DNA from 3 places in the Mycobacterium shunyiense genome. Region 1 is predicted to be linked to each of the others. Evidence: riboswitches for the same ligand, from Rfam matches in the RefSeq annotation. Region 1 holds a riboswitch; each other region holds the start of a gene.
What was found. A riboswitch is a leader RNA that binds a small molecule or an ion and turns the genes downstream of it on or off. The one in region 1 is predicted to bind cobalamin.
Positions count from the first base shown of each region.

Region 2: it holds a riboswitch for cobalamin, as region 1 does, so the genes downstream of both, AC4ELS_RS06795 (ABC transporter substrate-binding protein) here and AC4ELS_RS21985 (PPE family protein) in region 1, are expected to answer to the same signal.
Region 3: it holds a riboswitch for cobalamin, as region 1 does, so the genes downstream of both, metE (5-methyltetrahydropteroyltriglutamate--homocysteine S-methyltransferase) here and AC4ELS_RS21985 (PPE family protein) in region 1, are expected to answer to the same signal.

Region 1 covers NZ_JBZDPT010000040.1:138,717-144,404, reverse strand. Annotated here, with positions in the region: gene rpsK (30S ribosomal protein S11) at 1-3, opposite strand, end outside; gene rpsM (30S ribosomal protein S13) at 9-383, opposite strand; gene rpmJ (50S ribosomal protein L36) at 593-706, opposite strand; gene infA (translation initiation factor IF-1) at 792-1,013, opposite strand; gene AC4ELS_RS21995 (NfeD family membrane protein) at 1,343-1,837, shown strand; gene AC4ELS_RS21990 (flotillin family protein) at 1,911-3,431, shown strand; cobalamin riboswitch at 3,730-3,913, shown strand; gene AC4ELS_RS21985 (PPE family protein) at 3,948-5,688, shown strand, end outside.
Region 2 covers NZ_JBZDPT010000007.1:68,571-74,258, reverse strand. Annotated here, with positions in the region: gene AC4ELS_RS06830 (MBL fold metallo-hydrolase) at 1-736, opposite strand, end outside; gene AC4ELS_RS06825 (type B 50S ribosomal protein L31) at 753-1,007, opposite strand; gene mrf (ribosome hibernation factor-recruiting GTPase MRF) at 1,004-2,182, opposite strand; gene rpmB (50S ribosomal protein L28) at 2,255-2,491, shown strand; gene rpmG (50S ribosomal protein L33) at 2,491-2,655, shown strand; gene rpsN (30S ribosomal protein S14) at 2,655-2,960, shown strand; gene rpsR (30S ribosomal protein S18) at 2,960-3,223, shown strand; cobalamin riboswitch at 3,235-3,360, shown strand; gene AC4ELS_RS06795 (ABC transporter substrate-binding protein) at 3,401-4,372, shown strand; gene AC4ELS_RS06790 (FecCD family ABC transporter permease) at 4,369-5,388, shown strand; gene AC4ELS_RS06785 (ABC transporter ATP-binding protein) at 5,385-5,688, shown strand, end outside.
Region 3 covers NZ_JBZDPT010000047.1:604,234-609,921, forward strand. Annotated here, with positions in the region: gene metE (5-methyltetrahydropteroyltriglutamate--homocysteine S-methyltransferase) at 1-2,150, opposite strand, end outside; cobalamin riboswitch at 2,280-2,496, opposite strand; gene AC4ELS_RS30015 (sensor domain-containing protein) at 2,554-3,228, opposite strand; gene AC4ELS_RS30020 (Rv2240c family protein) at 3,342-3,905, opposite strand; gene AC4ELS_RS30025 (MspA family porin) at 4,356-5,057, shown strand; gene AC4ELS_RS30030 (MspA family porin) at 5,149-5,688, shown strand, end outside.

The DNA.
Region 1 (5,688 bases):
CATCGGGGTTACCTAGCCTTCTTCTTGCCGGCGATGGTGCGCTTGGGGCCCTTGCGGGTACGCGCGTTGGTCTTGGTGCGCTGCCCACGCACGGGCAGACCACGGCGGTGCCGCAGGCCCTGGTAGCAGCCGATCTCGATCTTGCGGCGAATGTCGGCCTGCACCTCGCGGCGCAGGTCACCCTCAACCTTGAGGTTGCCTTCGATGTAGTCACGCAGAACGGTCACCTGATCGTCGGTCAGGTCCTTCGTGCGCATGTTCTTGTCAATGCCCGTCGCGGCGAGGATCTCGTTCGAACGGGTACGGCCGATGCCGAAAATGTAGGTCAGCGCGATCTCCATGCGCTTGTCGCGCGGAAGATCGACGCCCACGAGGCGTGCCATGTGGCGGTGTTCCTTCTTTTCTGCGGAGGTCTGGTCCCAGCCCGTTCCCTTCAGCCCCTAAGGGCTCTCCGGGGTCCGGCCTCCGTACCGGACGTGGATGAGTGCTCATCTCGTATGAGCGGCGTATCCGCTCAGTGGTGCTGGGAGTTCATCATTCAGTTGTGTTGTGATCCAACGTGGTCGATCAAGGCTCCCGAAGGGAGTCCTGACTAACCCTGCCGCTGCTTGTGGCGGGGATCGCTGCAGATCACCATGACCCGCCCATGCCGGCGGATCACCCTGCACTTATCGCAGATGGGCTTGACGCTCGGGTTCACCTTCACGGCTGTTTCGATCCTTCTGGCTTGTTGGTGTCATGCGCATGCGCACGTCACCGTTCTCGTCGTTACTGGTCGGGCTTCTATCGGGTCATTTGTACCGGTACACGATGCGGCCCCGGGACAGGTCGTAGGGCGAGAGCTCCACCACTACGCGGTCCTCGGGCAGGATGCGGATGTAGTGCTGCCGCATCTTGCCGCTGATGTGGGCCAAGACCTTGTGTCCGTTCTCCAGCTCAATGCGGAACATCGCATTGGGCAGAGGCTCGACCACGCGACCCTCGACCTCGATGGCACCGTCTTTCTTGGCCATACTTTTCGGCGATCCTTGCTTTCGTTTCGTAGCTTCATCAGTCTCAATGCAGCCCGTCGTGGTGCTGCAACCGACCAACTTCAAAACGTGAGCCGGATCGAGGCGAAGTTGCAGAAATTCAGCAGTTCCAAGACGGGGCACGCAAAAAGTCGGCGCGATAGTCGCACCGTTGGTCCACAATACCCGCTCGGCGGCCAGTACCAAAATCACGGCTGATCAGTCCGGCGACCTCGATCTGCCCCGAATATTGGTGCGCCGAGAAGCCACGAATCAAGCGAGAATGGTACGGACTGATCCGCGCACCCGGCGAATGGAGACACGAGCACGTGATGGCTGTGTACCTGGCCGCGTTCGTCGTCGGCGGCATCGCTGTACTGGCCGCCCTGCTGCTCGCCGATGTCGGGCACGGCGACGGCATGCCCTTCCTGAGCCTGACCGGCCTGTCGGTCGCCCTACTCGGCGCCGGCACCGGCGGCCTGATCGGCACCTGGCTGGGCCTGGGCGCCATCTGGTCCGCAGCCCTGGCCGCGGCCTGCGCGGTCGTGCTGGTGTTCACCCTCAACGGCCTGCTGTTGCCCTACATGCGCCGCCAGCAGTCCAACTCGCACAAGGGCCGGTCCTCTTATGTCGGCCTGCTCGGCACGGTCACCCTCGAAGTCCCGCCGGGCGGCTGGGGCGAGATCTCCTTCGTCGACGCCGACGGCAACCGGGTGTTCTCCCGCGCCAAGAGCGACGAGGCCGACGCCCTGCCCAAGGCGACGCGCGTCTACATCGCGGACATCGATCCGGATTTCGTCCACATCGTCGCAGTTCCAGAAACCTGAGCTTCCAGCAACCTGAGCAGTTCCAGAAACCTGAGCTGCACCCGAGCGCTGCCCCACCGAGAAAGGCACCACAGTGTCCCTGCTGCTCATCGTCGTCCTCGCCGCCATCGCCGCGATCCTCATCCTGGTGGTGCTGCCGTTGATCTACGTCAAGAACTACATCAAGGTGCCGCCCAACGAGGTGGCCGTGTTCACCGGACGCGGCACCCCCAAGGTGGTCCGCGGCGGTGCCCGGTTCCGGATGCCCGGCATCGAGCGGGTGGACATCATGAGCCTGGAACCGTTCAACGTCAGCATCAACCTGCAGAACGCGCTGTCCAACAACGGTGTGCCGGTCAACGTCGAAGCCGTCGGGCTGGTGCGCATCGGCTCGGCCGACGAGGCCGTACAGACCGCGGTGCAACGCTTCCTGACCTCCGACCTCAACGAGTTGCAGCGTCAGATCAACGAGATCCTGGCCGGCAGCCTGCGCGGCATCACCGCGACCATGACCGTCGAGGACCTCAACTCCAACCGCGACAGCCTGGCCCGCAGCGTGGTCGAGGAGGCCGGCGGTGACCTGGCCCGGATCGGCATGGAGGTCGACGTCCTCAAGATCGCCGGCATCTCCGATGCCAACGACTACCTGAAGTCGCTCGGCCAGCGCCGCATCGCCGAGGTCAAGCGGGACGCCACGGTCGGCACCGCCGAGGCCGAGCGCGACGCCCAGATCCAGTCGGCCAAGGCCCGCCAGGAGGGGTCCATCGCGCAGGCCGAGGCCGACACCGCGATCGCCACCGCCAACCAGAAGCGCGACGTCGAGCTGGCCCGGCTGCGCGCGCAGACCGAGGCCGAGAACGCCCAGGCCGACCAGGCCGGACCGCTGGCCAACGCCCGCGCCCAGAAGGACGTCGGCATTGCCACGGAGCAGGCCGAGGCGGCCCGGGTGCAGGCCCGCATCGAGGTGGAGCAGCGCCGCGCCGAACAGGCCCAGGCTGCCCTGCAGGCCGACGTGATCGCACCTGCCGAGGCAAAGCGACAGGCCGACATCGCGATCGCCGAAGGCCAGCGCCAGTCCACGATCCTGGCCGCCGAGGCCGCAGCCGAGACCGAGCGGCGCAAGGGTCAGGCCGAGGCCGACGCCCGCAAGGCGGCCGCCGACGCCCTTCGGGTGGAGAAGCAAGCCGAGGCCGACAGCCTGCAGGCCAAGCTCGTCGCCGAGGCCGCCGGTAAGAAGGAACTGGCCGACGCCCTGCGGGTCGAGCAACAGGCCGAGGCCGCCGGTATCGAGGCCAAACTGCTGGCCGAGGCCAACGGTAAGAAGGAGATCGCCGCGGCGCTCAACGGCTACACGGCCGAGGCCGCGCGCCTGCTGATGCTTCCCGACGTGCTCGCCTCGGTGGTCAAGGCGACCGAGGCGGCGGCCGCACCGCTGGCCGAGATCGACCGGCTGTCGATCATCGGCGGGTCTGGCGACACCCAGGGCGCGGTCGGGAGCCTGCTCGGCATCAGCCCGCTCGCGGTGGCCAACATCCTGGAGTCGCTCAAGGCCTCGGGCATCGACGTGGCGGCCATGCTCAACCGGAATGCTGACAAGGCCGACGCGCAGGACTGATCGCGCAGGACTGATTCAGCGTCGAGGAAGCGAACCGACTTCGGCTACCGGGACGCTGAGTCAGGCGGGTTCGGGCCCGATGCCCACCGGCCGGTCGGGCGCGCGCCCGCGTACAGGTCGTCGTGGCGCACCGTGACGTCCCCGCCACCGGGGTGTGCTGGTCGGCACGGTTGCCTCAGGTGTTCACCTAATGACCGACTCAAGTTGGCGGGCATGGCCGAAGGTCAACTCCCGCAACAACGTTCCAAAGGCAGATCGGTTGGGCGATCGGGCGACGCGCGCGTCAGCTATTGCGTCTTCCAGTGACATGCGACAATGCCCCGGTACGGCAACGATGGTGCAGGAAGCCGGTGTAAATCCGGCACGGTCCCGCCACTGTGATCGGGGAGCGACCCTCAACAGCCACGGCTCTCAACGGAGCTGGAAGGCGAGGCGAGCGTTGATCCGAGAGTCAGGACACTCACATCGTCGCATCCTTCGACGCGGGGCGGTGTACCCCGAAGAGAGCTGGTCCCCTTGCCTGCCCCGGTCTGGGCGGCGTCGCCGCCTGAGGTCCATTCGTCCTTGTTGTCCGCCGGCCCCGGCGCCGGCTCATTGCTGGCCTCCGCCGCAGCGTGGTCCACGTTGGCGGCGGACTACAACTCCATCGCCGACGAGCTGACCGCAGTACTGGGCGCAGTCCAGTCCGAGATCTGGATGGGCCCATCCGCGGAGGCGTACGTGGCCGCCAACGGCCCCTATCTGGCGTGGCTACGACGCGCCGGAGCCCAGGCCACGTCGACGGCCGCCGCGCTGCAGACCGCCGCCGGGGCCTATGCCAGCGCCCTGGCGGCCATGCCGACCATGGCTGAGCTGGCCGCCAACCACGCCGCACACGCGGTGCTGGTGGGCACGAATTTCTTTGGTGTCAACACCATTCCGATAGCGCTGAACGAGGCCAACTATGCGCGGATGTGGGCACAGGCCGCCGCGGTGATGACCACCTACGAGGCGACGGCGGACGCCTCGGTGACCTCGGTGCCACAGCTCGAGGCGGCGCCCCCGATGCTCAAGGTAGAGCCCGCGATGCTCAAGACGCTGGACAGTGCGGACTCGGCCCCGGAAACCGCGCCGGAGGCCCCGCAGTGGTTCACCGACTTCGCCAATTGGCTCGAAGGCTTTGTCCCCCAAGCGCCTTATCCCGACAGCAGCCAGTATCCGCTCTACGTCGAGCTGCAGGAGTTCTTCAACAAGATCGGCTACACCGGTATCCCGGATCCGCTGGCCGATTTCTTCGCCGGGCTGCAGAACGGATCGAATCTGCTGCCACCAATCGGGGTGCCGGGGTCGTGGCTGGGTTGGACCGGCAACCCGTTGAGCTATCTCAACCCCGCCACCCTGGCCTATATCTTCTCGGTGCCACTGGACCCGGTGTCCTACATCGTGTTCACCAGCAAGGTGATCATCGACGACCTGATCGCGGTCCTGTACACCGCGCTTTTCAATCCCCAGGCCCTGGGTGTGGTCATCCCACTGGTGATGGTGGAGATCATCGGGTCCACGATCGGCAACACCATCCAGTTGCTCAACTACACGATCACCCAGACGGCGTTGCTCCCCGCGTTGCTGCCGGCGCTGGCCGCCACGACCGCGCTGGCCCCGGTCGGAGTGGTCGGCGGCCTGGGGGTCGGGGCGCTGGCGCACCATGCCACGACGGAGGCCGTGGTAGCGCCGCCACCTCCGCCCGCGCCGTCAGCCGGCCTGGCAATGGCTCAGCCGTCACCTTCTGCACCGGCCCCTGCGCCAGCCCCCGCACCCGCGCCGACACCGACGCCGACAGCTACCCCAGCCCCCGCACCGCCGCCTGCCCCGCCGCCGACGCCGGCTGGTCCGCCGTCGGTGTCCATGCCCGCCTACGGGTACATGGTCGGCGGCTTGGACATGGGTGCCCGTCGCGCGGCGGGGAGCAGAACCCGCAAGAAGGCGGCCTCCAAGCCGGCCGCCGACGAAGCTGATGTGGCCGAGCCTGAGGAAGATGCTGCGGCACCGCGTCATCGCCGACGCCGGGAGAAAGTCGGGATGCACGGGCGCGGACACAAGTACATGTACCTGGATCAGGACCTGGTGCCCGATCCGGTGGCCATGCCCTCGGGCCGCGGCGCCGGAAGGCTCGGCTTCGCCGGTTCCGCCCCACGGGAGGGCACCGCGTCACCGGCCGGGTTCGCCGCGCTGACCGAGGATGAGTTCGGCGGTGGCGCTGTCAGTCCGCTGCTTCCGA
Region 2 (5,688 bases), on a different contig from region 1:
CCCCGACCGCGCGCACGGTTTCGGCCCAGTAGGTCTCGAAATACTGTTCGGACTGCAGCCCCAGCTGGCCGATCCCGAGGTAGACCACTTCGGCGCGTTGCCCCGCCAGGGCGCCAGGCACCGCCCCCGCGCTGCCGACGATCAGCAGCCGGCGGTCGCTGGGCCGATGGTGCACCAGGGTGGACCAGGCTTCTCCGCACTTGTAGGCCGCGACCTTGACCGGCGGGACGACCGGTTCGGTGATGATGCCGGGGAATCGGTCCGGTGGGCAGTGTTCGGACTCGAAGAGCGTCACGACATACGAGCCGAGGGTGACGGCTTCGCCCGGCGTGACGGTCACGATCCGATCGGGGTCCAGGCCGCCCCCGACGCCGACCTGGGCGGTGGAGCTGCCGCCCACCAACCTGGCTCCGGTCCGCTCGGCGACGACGGCCGAGTCCATGGCGTGGTCGAAGTGGCTGTGTACCGGCAGCACCGCTTCGAGCCTGTCGACGCCGAGGCGGGCCAGGCTGCCGTCGATGCGGGGCAGTGACGGCGCCAGCTTGCGCAGGACCACGCGCGGCAGTGTGGGCCGCGAGAAGAAGCCGTCGGTCAGTACTGCCGACGTGCCGTCGTCCACGAGGAGCGTGCTGACCCCCGCCCAGGTGACGGTGACCGGGGATTGCGGGGTGGCCGACGGTGCGTCGAAATACCGTGCATAGGGGGCCAGGTGGGGCCTGCCGGGCTTCAGCCGCATGGCCCCACCCTATGGGCTAGACGTGTCCGTAACGCCGCCGGAACTTCTCCACCTGCCCGGCCGAGTCGATGTGCCGGGCCGAGCCGGTCCAGAACGGGTGCGAATCGCTGGTGACGTCGACGACGATCAGCGGGTAGGTCCGGACGCCGCCCGGGGTGGGCCACTCGATCGTGCGTTCACTGGTGGCCGTCGACCGGGTCAGGAACTGGCTGCCGGTGGCGGCGTCCTGGAACACCACGGGGTGGTAGTCGGGGTGGATGTCGGCCTTCATTGGGATTCCCCTTCTGTGTGGACGGATGCTGCGGGTTCGTCGATTCCGGGCTGACAGGGTTCTTCGTGCCAGTCCCCGAACGGGTCGGGGTAATCGGCCCATTCCTCGGGTCGCGCCAACTCGTCGTCGGTGAGCAGCGCACCGTGCAGCGCCTCGATGACGTCGCCGGGCCGCGCGCCGCAGGCCAGGACGGTCAGCGAAATGTGGCGGTCACCGAACTGGTGGTGCCAGTCGATGGCGGCCATCGCCAGGCGTTCCGGGTCGGTGTAGGCCAGCTCGGTGGAATCCATTGCCGCGAGCCATTTTCCGGCGTTGCTGAAGTGCATTCCACCGCCTGCGGATTCGATCCACATGACGTCGGCCGGCCGATTGGCGAGCCAAGCCCGGCCGCGGGTGCGCACCACGCCCTCGAGCAGGAGGTCGACAGCGTCGTGCAGGCGCATCGGGTGAAACGGTCGGCGGGCGGCGAATTCGACGATGATGACCTCGTCGTCGGGTTCCAGCGGTGGTTCACCGGCCAGAAGCGGATCGTGCGGTGTCGGGGTGCGCCCGCGGGGGCTGTTCGGCTCCAGATGAGCCAGGCCGAGCTCCACCTGGTCGGGGCCCACGGTGATGCGGGCGCGGGGCGCGAGCCGGCGGAGCACCGACAGGGTGGTGGCCTCGGGCTCGTCGAGCACCAGCATGTCGGCGAACTCGGCCTGGCCGACGACCACCTGGGCGACGGTGCGTCCGTCGGGCAGTTCCTCGTCGCCGATGGACTGCTGCAGCCACACCGTGGCGTCCAGGCACGCGATCACCGCGCCGATGGTGACGTCGCGAGAGGCGGGTCCGTCGATGTAGCCGGGCCCGACGTGGACCCGGATGGTGTTGATGGCCCAGCACACGGGCTCGGCCTCCAGCCAGGGCATCAACTGCACGACGATGCGCTCCACGTCGCCACGCCGGTGCAGGCGCCGTAACAGGATCAGCAGGTCGTCGCGGACTGTGCAGGACACGCAACCGTGGGCGAGCTCGAGGGCGAGTTCGGATGTGCCGCTGCCGTCGGACACGGTCCGCAGCACCACATGGCCGTCAAAGGTGTGGCGCACGAGCACGGTTCCCGGCCTGCGGCCCAGTTCTTCTGCTACGCCGTCGCTGTCACCTTGACCGGCGATCAGCACCACAGGGGTTCGCACCGTACCTCCCGACACAGTTGTTGTTGAAAACGATTATCATTATCGTGAGGCTACCCCATCCGAAGGAGACCGATGTCTGCCCACTGCCAAGTCACCGGGCGCTCGCCCGGGTTCGGCAACACGGTGTCGCACTCGCACAAGCGCAGTCGCCGCCGCTGGAACCCCAATATCCAGACCAAGACGTACTACCTGCCGACCGAAGGGCGCAGGATCCGACTTCGCGTCAGCGCCAAGGGAATCAAGGTGATCGACCGCGACGGCATCGAGGCCGTGGTGGCCCGGTTGCGTAGCGCAGGGGAGAAGATCTGATGGCCAGCACCGATATTCGGCCGATCGTGAAGCTGAAGTCGACCGCGGGGACCGGGTACACCTACGTCACCCGCAAGAACCGCCGCAACGACCCGGACCGGATCGTGCTGCGCAAGTACGACCCGGTCATCCGCCGCCACGTCGAATTCCGTGAGGAGCGCTGATGGCCAAGCGATCCAAGATCGTCAAGAACGAGCAGCGCCGGAAGCTCGTGGAGCGCTACGCCGAACGGCGGGCCGAGCTCAAAGAGGCCATCCGCAATCCGGAGAGCACGCGTGAGCAGAAGGCCGCGGCGGTGTCGGCGCTGCAACGGTTGCCGCGCGATTCCAGCCCGGTCCGATTGCGCAACCGGGACGCGGTCGACGGGCGACCACGTGGGCATCTGCGCAAGTTCGGCCTGTCGCGGGTCCGGGTGCGCGAACTGGCGCACCGCGGTGAACTGCCCGGCGTACGGAAGTCGAGTTGGTGATGGCGGCGAATTCCCGGAAGCACAACAAGAAGCGACCCCCGGCCACCGATCTCAAGAAGCCGAGGCGCAATCAGCTGAAGGCCCTCGGGGTGACCGAGGTCGACTACAAGGACGTCCACCTGCTGCGCACGTTCATCAGCGAGCGGGGCAAGATCCGGTCCCGGCGCATCACCGGGCTCACCCCGCAGCAACAGCGCCAGGTCGCCACGGCGATCAAGAACGCCAGGGAGATGGCGCTGCTGCCAGTCGTCGGGCCGGCCTGACCTACCATCGACGGCGATAGGGCGACTGCGGATCGTGGAAGCCGGTGTGAATCCGGCGCGGTCCCGCCACTGTGATCGATCGACCAGTTCTTGCTGGTCGTCGAGAGCCAGATACACACCGCAGTCGCCACCTCGCACGCACTGGGGCGGATCTCCCCGGAGAGGATGGGTACGCCCATGGCTGCTCGTTGGCTGACCGCCGGACTGGCATCGGTGCTACTGGTATCGGGGTGCGCCTCGACCGCGGCGCCCGACACCGCAGGCGGCGCCCCACCGGGATTCCCGGTGACCGTGGACAATTGCGGCGTCAGCTCGACCTATGAGCGTCCGCCTACTCGCGCAGTCGCGCTCAACCAGCACGCGATCGAGGTGCTGTTGGCGCTGGGCCTGGAGAATTCCATGGCCGGCACGTCCTATCTCGACGATCGGATCCTGCCCGAGTACCAGGCCGCCTACGACAGTATTCCGGTACTGGCCAAGGAGTACCCGTCCTACGAGTCGTTGCTGGCCACCGAACCCGATTTCGTCTACGGCGGCTGGGACAGCGCGTTCGACGAGAAGGAGGGCCGCGGTCGGCAGCGGCTGACCGATGCCGGGGTCCACACCTACCTCAACATCGAGGATTGCCGGGACGAGCCCGTGACGATGTCGGCCGTGGACGACGAAATCCGGACTATCGGAGACATTTTCGGTGTCCCCGACCGCGCCGAGCAGCAGCTCGAGAAGCTCCACGGCGAGTTGGCGCAGTCCGAGGCGAAACTACGCGGGACCCAGCCGATACGCGTCGCTGTCTATGACAGTGGCGAGGCGACGGTGTTCACCTCGGGCGGCAAAGGCATCGGCAACCTGATGATCGAAGAGGCCGGCGGAGCCAACGTGTTCGCCGATGTGCCCAAGGTTTGGGCTGACGTGTCGTTCGAGCAGTTCGCCGAACGCGCACCCGAGGTCATCGTGATCTACGACTACGGTGATCGGCCGGTCGAGGACAAGAAGCGATTCCTCACCGAGCATCCTCTGCTGCAGCATGTTCCGGCTGTCGAGCAGCAGAGGTTCGCCGTGCTTCCGCTGTCATCGGTGGTCGTCGGCGTGCGGGTGGGCCGGGCGGTGGAGTCGCTGGCGCGACAGCTGCACCCGGACCGGTTTGCGTGATTCCCTACCGGCTGGTCCTCGCCGGGTTGGCGGGGCTGCTGCTGACGACGATGACCGCCGGGGTCGCCGTCGGTTCGGTCTCGATCCCGCCGGGGCAGGTGTGGGCCATCGTGTTGCACTCCGTGCATCCGGGCCTCGTCGAGCAGAGTTGGCCTGCGGTCCGGGAATCCATCGTGCTCGACGCCCGGCTGCCGCGCGTCGTGCTGGGGGCGGTGGTCGGTGCCGGCCTGGCGGCGTGCGGGATGGCGTTGCAGGCCGTGGTGCGCAACCCGCTTGCCGATCCGATGCTGCTGGGTGTCTCCTCGGGAGCATCGGTCGGCGCCGTCGCAATGCTCGTGTTCGGTGCGGGCGCGCTGCAGGCGCTGACCTTGCCACTGGCGGCCTTCCTCGGGGCCTTCCTCGCACTCGTTGCGGTGTACGCCCTGGCTCGTTCGGGTGGGCGGATGACGACCGTGCGGTTGGTTTTGGCCGGCGTGGCGGTGGCCGAAGTGCTGTCCGCGCTGGCCAGCCTGATGATCGTGACTTCTGACGATCCGCACAAGACACAGTCGGCGGTGCGGTGGATGCTCGGCGGCCTGGGCGGGACCACCTGGCGCATGGTCTGGGTGCCCGCGCTGGCGGTGTTCCTCGGCGTATTGGTGCTCTTGGCCTTCACCCGATCGCTGAACCTGCTCTACACCGGTGAGGAGGCGGCTGCCTCGCTGGGGCTCGATGTCCACCGGTTCCGGGCCGGGATGTTCGTCGTCGTGGCGCTGATGGTCGGCGCCATGGTCGCGGTCAGCGGCACGATCGGATTCGTCGGGCTGATCATGCCGCATGTGGTGCGGCTGCTGGTCGGGGCCGACCACCGCAAGGCGCTGCCGGCTGCGGCATTGCTGGGGGCGGCATTCCTGGTGTCGTGCGACATCGTGGCCAGGACCGTGGCCACCCCGGAGGAACTGCCCGTCGGGATCCTGACCGCACTGGTCGGCGGGCCGTTCTTCCTGTGGCTGATGCGACGAAAGGCCGGGGTGTGACGGTAGAGGTGGTGTTCGACGCGGTGTCGGTGTCGATGCGCGGCAAGCCGGTGGTCACCGATGTCTCGCTGGCGGTGGCCGCAGGTGAGGTGCTGGCCGTGGTCGGACCGAACGGGGCGGGCAAGACGACGTTGCTGCGCACGCTGTACCGGGCTCTGCGGCCGAGTGCCGGACGGGTGCTGGTCGACGGCACCGACGTGTGGAAGCTTCCGGGCAAGCAGGCCGCGCGCCGGGTGGCGGCGGTATTACAGGAAGCCACCGGCGATTTCGAACTCACCGTGTACGACATGGTCGCGATGG
Region 3 (5,688 bases), on a different contig from region 1:
TTGAGCGCCTCCCGCAATGATGTGACGATCTCGTCGACCCCGGGCACCCGGGGCGAGTGGATGTCGTACACACCCGGGCCGACGCTGTTGGAGAAGCCGATGCCGTTGAGGTCATCGAGCACCTCCATATGCGATCGGGCCGCCTCGATCGACGTCACATCGGCATCCAGGTCGGCGATGGCCCCAATCACCTCACCGAACTCCGAATAGCACAGGTGGGTGTGGATCTGCGTGGAGTCGGCAACCCCGGAGGTGGACAGCCGGAACGCGTCGACCGCCCAACTCAGATAGGCCTCCTTGTCCTTGGTGCGTAGCGGCAGCAGTTCGCGTAGCGCGGGCTCGTCGACCTGGATGATCGCGATACCTGCCGACTGCAGGTCCACCGTCTCGTCCCGGATTGCCAGGGCGACCTGAAAAGCGGTGTCGGCCAACGGCTGGTCATCGCGGACGAAAGACCAAGCCAAGATGGTCACCGGCCCGGTGAGCATGCCCTTGACCGGCTTGTCGGTGAGCGACTGCGCGTACGTAGCCCAGTCAACCGTCATCGGCTGCTGACGAGTGACGTCACCGAACAACACCGGCGGACGCACACAACGGCTGCCATACGACTGGACCCACCCGTTCTTGGTGGCGAAGAAGCCGTCGAGCTGCTCGGCGAAATACTGCACCATGTCGTTGCGTTCGGGTTCACCGTGCACGAGCACGTCCAACCCAAGCTGCTCCTGCAGCCGGATCACCGATTCAATCTCCGCCTGCATCCGGTTGCGGTACTCGGCCTCGTCGATCTCGCCGGCCACCAGCGCCGCCCGCGCCTTGCGGATGTCAACGGTCTGCGGGAACGAGCCGATTGTGGTGGTCGGCAGCGACGGCAGGCTGAGCCGCTCATCCTGCGCCCTGCGACGTTCGGTGGCGGCACCGCGGCTGATGCCGCCCGCCAGGACGGACTCCAGCCGAGCCCGCACGCTGTCGTTGTGAAGCCGGGGATCGCCGGCTCTCGACGCGGCCGCCGCGTTGGACGACTCGATCTCGGCGGCCACCTTCTCTTCGCCGTCGCGCAGCGCTACCGCCAGAGTCGCCACCTCGAAGACCTTCTCGGCGCCGAACGCCAACCAGCTGCGCAGCGCGCCATCGAGACCGTCTTCCGGGTCGAGCGTGTACGGCACATGCAGAGTCGAGCATGACGTCGAAACTGCAACTGCATTGGCATTTCCGGGGAGTGCCGTCAGGGTGTGCAGCGCGCTTTCAAGATTGGTACGCCAGATGTTGCGCCCGTCGACCACGCCCGCCACCAGCAGCTTGCCCGCAAGCTCGGGAACCGCTGACAGCGCCGAGGCAGATCCGGCCACCAAATCGATGCCAATCGCTTCGACCGGCGTCCGCGCCAGAGCGGGCAATGCGTCGGTGAGTGCACCGAAGTAGGTCGCGACGAAGATCGCCGGCCGCTTCGCCAGCTCAGCCAGCCGGGTGTATGTGCGCTCAGCCAGCTCGGCAGCATTGTCGAGGATGTCGGTCACCAGGACGGGTTCGTCGATCTGTACCCACGTGACGCCCTTGTCCGCGAGCACCGCGAGCAGTTCGGCGTACACACCGACGAGCTCGTCCAGCCTGGCCGTGGGAGCGTCGGCGCCCTCGACCGCCTTGGACAGGGCCAGGAACGTGATCGGGCCGACCACCACCGGGCGAGCCGGAACACCTTGGGCTGCCGCCTCTTCCAGCTCACCGAGTATCTTCGCCGGGTTGAGCGCGAAGGTGGTGCCCGGCCCGATCTCGGGCACGATGTAGTGGTAGTTGGTGTCGAACCACTTGGTCATCTCCAGCGGCGCGATGTCGTCGTTCCCGCGAGCCGCGGCGAAGTAGCGGTCGAGGTCATCGGCGATGCCGTCGACCCGGGACGGCAGGGCACCGACCAGGACCGCTGTGTCGAGCACCTGGTCGTAATAGGAGAAATCGTTGACCGGGACCGAATCCAGCCCGGCCGCGACCAGCGCCTTCCAGGTGTCGCGGCGCAAAGTAGCGGCGACGGACTCCAGTTCGGCGCGATCGATCCGCCCGGCCCAGTACTTCTCGACGGCACGCTTGAGTTCACGATTGGGCCCGATTCGGGGTGACCCCAGAATGGTGGCGGAAAACGGTGTTGCGGTTGTGCTCATGACGAGGTCCTTCAACGTACGAAGAGGATGGCCACCGCTAGGAGACACCGAGCCGAACGCAGCCACCCGCCACGAGTGAACCGCTTTCGGCCACTGCCCATTCCGCGAGGCGATGAACCACCGGACGCGGCGCGCCCGGTACGGCTGGCAGGTCTTCGGACTCACAGGCACGCACGTGGACCGTGCTCCTACTGGCCGTCGCTTCCCAGCCGCAGATTTCTGCGGGCCAGTGCTGATGACGGCGGTCGTTCCTGCATACCGCTGCGGGACAGTCCCGGATTCTCACCGGGTTCCCTCTCACGTCGCATCTCGATCAGCCTGCGACGCTCGATGTCGGCACCGTAAACGTCCCGGCGCCGACAAACCAGCTGCGTGGCTCAGACTACCCCGTGGTCAGCACTCCTCATCGAGGCATCGCGGCCTTGATCTTGTCCACCACGTCGGCTGCCTGGGTCACTGAGGATCCCGCCGGCTTGCACGCTTGGATGTCCATGACGAGGTTCGCGGCGGCGGCCAGCGCGCGCTGGCAGTCGCGGGTCTGGTCACCGTCGACGCGGGTGAACGGCAGGGTGAGTTCGTCTTCGGTTCTGGTGAGCGTGCCGCTCTTCCACTTGGGCAGCGGTTCACCGTTGAGCGTGATGTTCACCTTGTGGTCGGTGCACTTGGACCAGCGTTCCGCCGACTGAGCAAGGAAGTCGTCGGCGTCCTGCGCAGACGGAAAGATCACCACCGACTGCACCAGAAGGTTCTCCCAGTTGTCATTGTCCGGTGCCCGCAGCAGCACCTGGCGCATCGCGGCCCAGTGATCCCCGTAGATGGCGGACTCGTTTACCTGCCAGGCGCCCAGGCAGTTCAGGTTGGGCAGCAGGTTGCGATGGTCGCTCATCTCCGTGACCGGTGGGTGCGCTGTCATCCCGTCGGCCCCCATCAGCGTGTTGACCTCTTCGGTGCTGAGCAGCAGACCCTCGAGTGCCGACTTGGGCACGTCCTTCGGCGGCCCCGGGACTGTGTCGCTGTTGCCGGAACAACTGGTGGCCATCAGCACGAGCGCAACCAACGAGATCACAAGCCGGATCACGGTAATCCTTTACTGGAGGCACGGTGCACCGCGCAGGTGGGTGAATGTTCAAAGATCGCAGGTGCCGGCCCGAGCCGCGATTACCCGATCATTCCAACGTGATTGGCGCTTCGTCAGGCGTGTGTGCCCGCGGCGGCACAGGCCATCTGCGCGTTGTTGGCATCGTTGTTGAGCTGGGTCGCCGTGTCGTTGAGCGATTGACCGCCGGTCCGCAGCCCCATCTTCAGCAGCAGCTTGGTGGCACCGAAAGACCATGAGCGCATCGGGTTGGCAATGTCGGGCGAGAGTCCCGGTGTGCCTGCGGCATTCATCGCCGACGCGGCGGCTTCACGCAGCGCCGTCCGGCCACTGGTGTTCGTCGTACTGATGGTCGGATCCCCGTAGTCGGGCCGCTCCACACCTTCGATCGAATCGGCGAAATCGCCGTAGAAGGTTGATGCCGAATCGAGCGCGTTGGCGAACGTCGAGCAAGCCGTAACCGCAGGCACGCCAGGGTCATCCGTACTCGCGACCGGCACCGGCACCGGACCTGCAACCGGCGCACCCGCCGTCACCGGCGGCAACTCGGGCACCGCGGGCGCCCCCGGCCCCGGTGCGCCCGCCTCATCGCCGGGTTCCGCGAACGCGGCGGGCGCGGAACCAAACCCAATGCTGAAGGCAATGAGCAACGATGCCACGCCTCGCTCGTACACCTGAGACGACCTCAACGATTCCTCCGTCAGTCGGATAGCAGTTCGACGCCAAGGCGCCACAGTTGACGTCCGCGCCTCATCGACGCATCTGCCGTCCCCCCGGATGCACCTCACCGTCGAGGGTCCACATGTCCAAAAGGTGAACTGCAGGCCAACCCGTTCCCCCTAACGGTCGTCCATTGTGCGCCGGCCGCACCCGCCGATGCCTCATATATGTAATGCGCTGCAGCACACGCTATTTCCCAGCAATCTCACAGGTTCGGCGATTCCAGCTCGACGGAAATGAGGTGGCAACTGTTGGGACGTTGTTCACCAAACCGAAACGCGACCGGTTCATGATTCGTCGCGACAGATTCCTTGGGCCCTTTGATTTTTGACGACCACGGCGCGTCGCATAACGCAGGGCCCAAAACCACGAGAGGCGCAAGTTCACGCATGTTGAGTCGTTTTGCCCCCCTGGCTGCAGTCTGCATGTTGGCCCCTGTAGCGATTGCGCCCCTTGCATATGCAGATCCCCCGCCGCCGCCGGACCCCGCGGTGCCCGCCGCAGCGGCGGCGCCCGCCCCGCCCCCACCGGACACGGGCGCAGTGCCGTCCTCGCCCCCCGGAGTCCTCGACACCCCCGACGGCTGGCACGTGACGGTCGCCGGATCCAACGAAACCCTGCTGCCGGTCGCACCACTGACCACCGCGGTGTCGTCACGTGAGTACCTCGTCGGCGGCACCTTCAACGGAAAGGTATCGGGCGGGGGCAAGACCAAACTGACCGGCGGCACGCTCGAAGCCGGCGCCCAGATCGGTTGCGGCATCATCACTGACGAAACGGAAATCAACCCGGGCATCAGCTTCACCCCAGGCATCAAGATCCCGTTCACCGGTTCGGCCGGCGATGCCAGCCTCGGTACCGGTGTCAGCCTGCAGGGCAAGGTCTACCTCAAGCCCGGCACCGTGACCATCGTTCCGATCGACAAGAAGTCGTTCAAGGGCACGGGCACTCGCGTGACGATCACGGGCGTGCGCATCAAGTTCGATCAGTGCGCCGGTCAGTCGTTCATCCGCACTTACGCGACGCTGACCAGCTCCACCGACAACACCGACGACGTCGTCACCTACCTCGGCGTCACCAAGGCCGTCTGACCGCGGCCCCGCGACGGCACCGACCATCTTTCGCCCCGATCACGACGCCGATACCTCGGATTCGAACCCCATGAGAGGCACAAGTTCCCGCATGTTGAATCGTTTCGCCACATTGGCCGCTGTCTGTATGTTGGCCCCGGTTGCGTTGGCGCCCCTCGCGTCAGCCGACCCGCCGCCACCACCGCCGGATCCCGCCGCACCCGTCGATGCCGGACCACCGCCGGACAACGGGCTGGTCGCCTCCGCCGAGCCGGGCGTGGTCACCACCCCCGACGGCTGGAAACTCACAGTGTCGGCCAAAGACGAGAGCCAGCTGCCGGTCGCGCCGCTGACCACCGCGGCATCGTCACGTGAGTACATGGTGGGAGCCACCTTCACCGGCACCGTCACCGGCGGCGGATCCACCTCGCTGACCGGCGGCACGCTGGACACGGGCTACCAGATCGGCTGCGGAATCGAGCTGGGCCAGGTCCGTCTGATCGGGTCCATCGGTCTGAGCACGTCGGGCTCGACGCTGGCCGGCATCATCCCGACCGGGGTGAGCATGCCGATCTCGGGCACCCTGGAGGTCCACCCCAAGCCCGGCACCGTCACCAACGTCTCGGTGAACAAGAAGTCGTTCAAGGCCGCG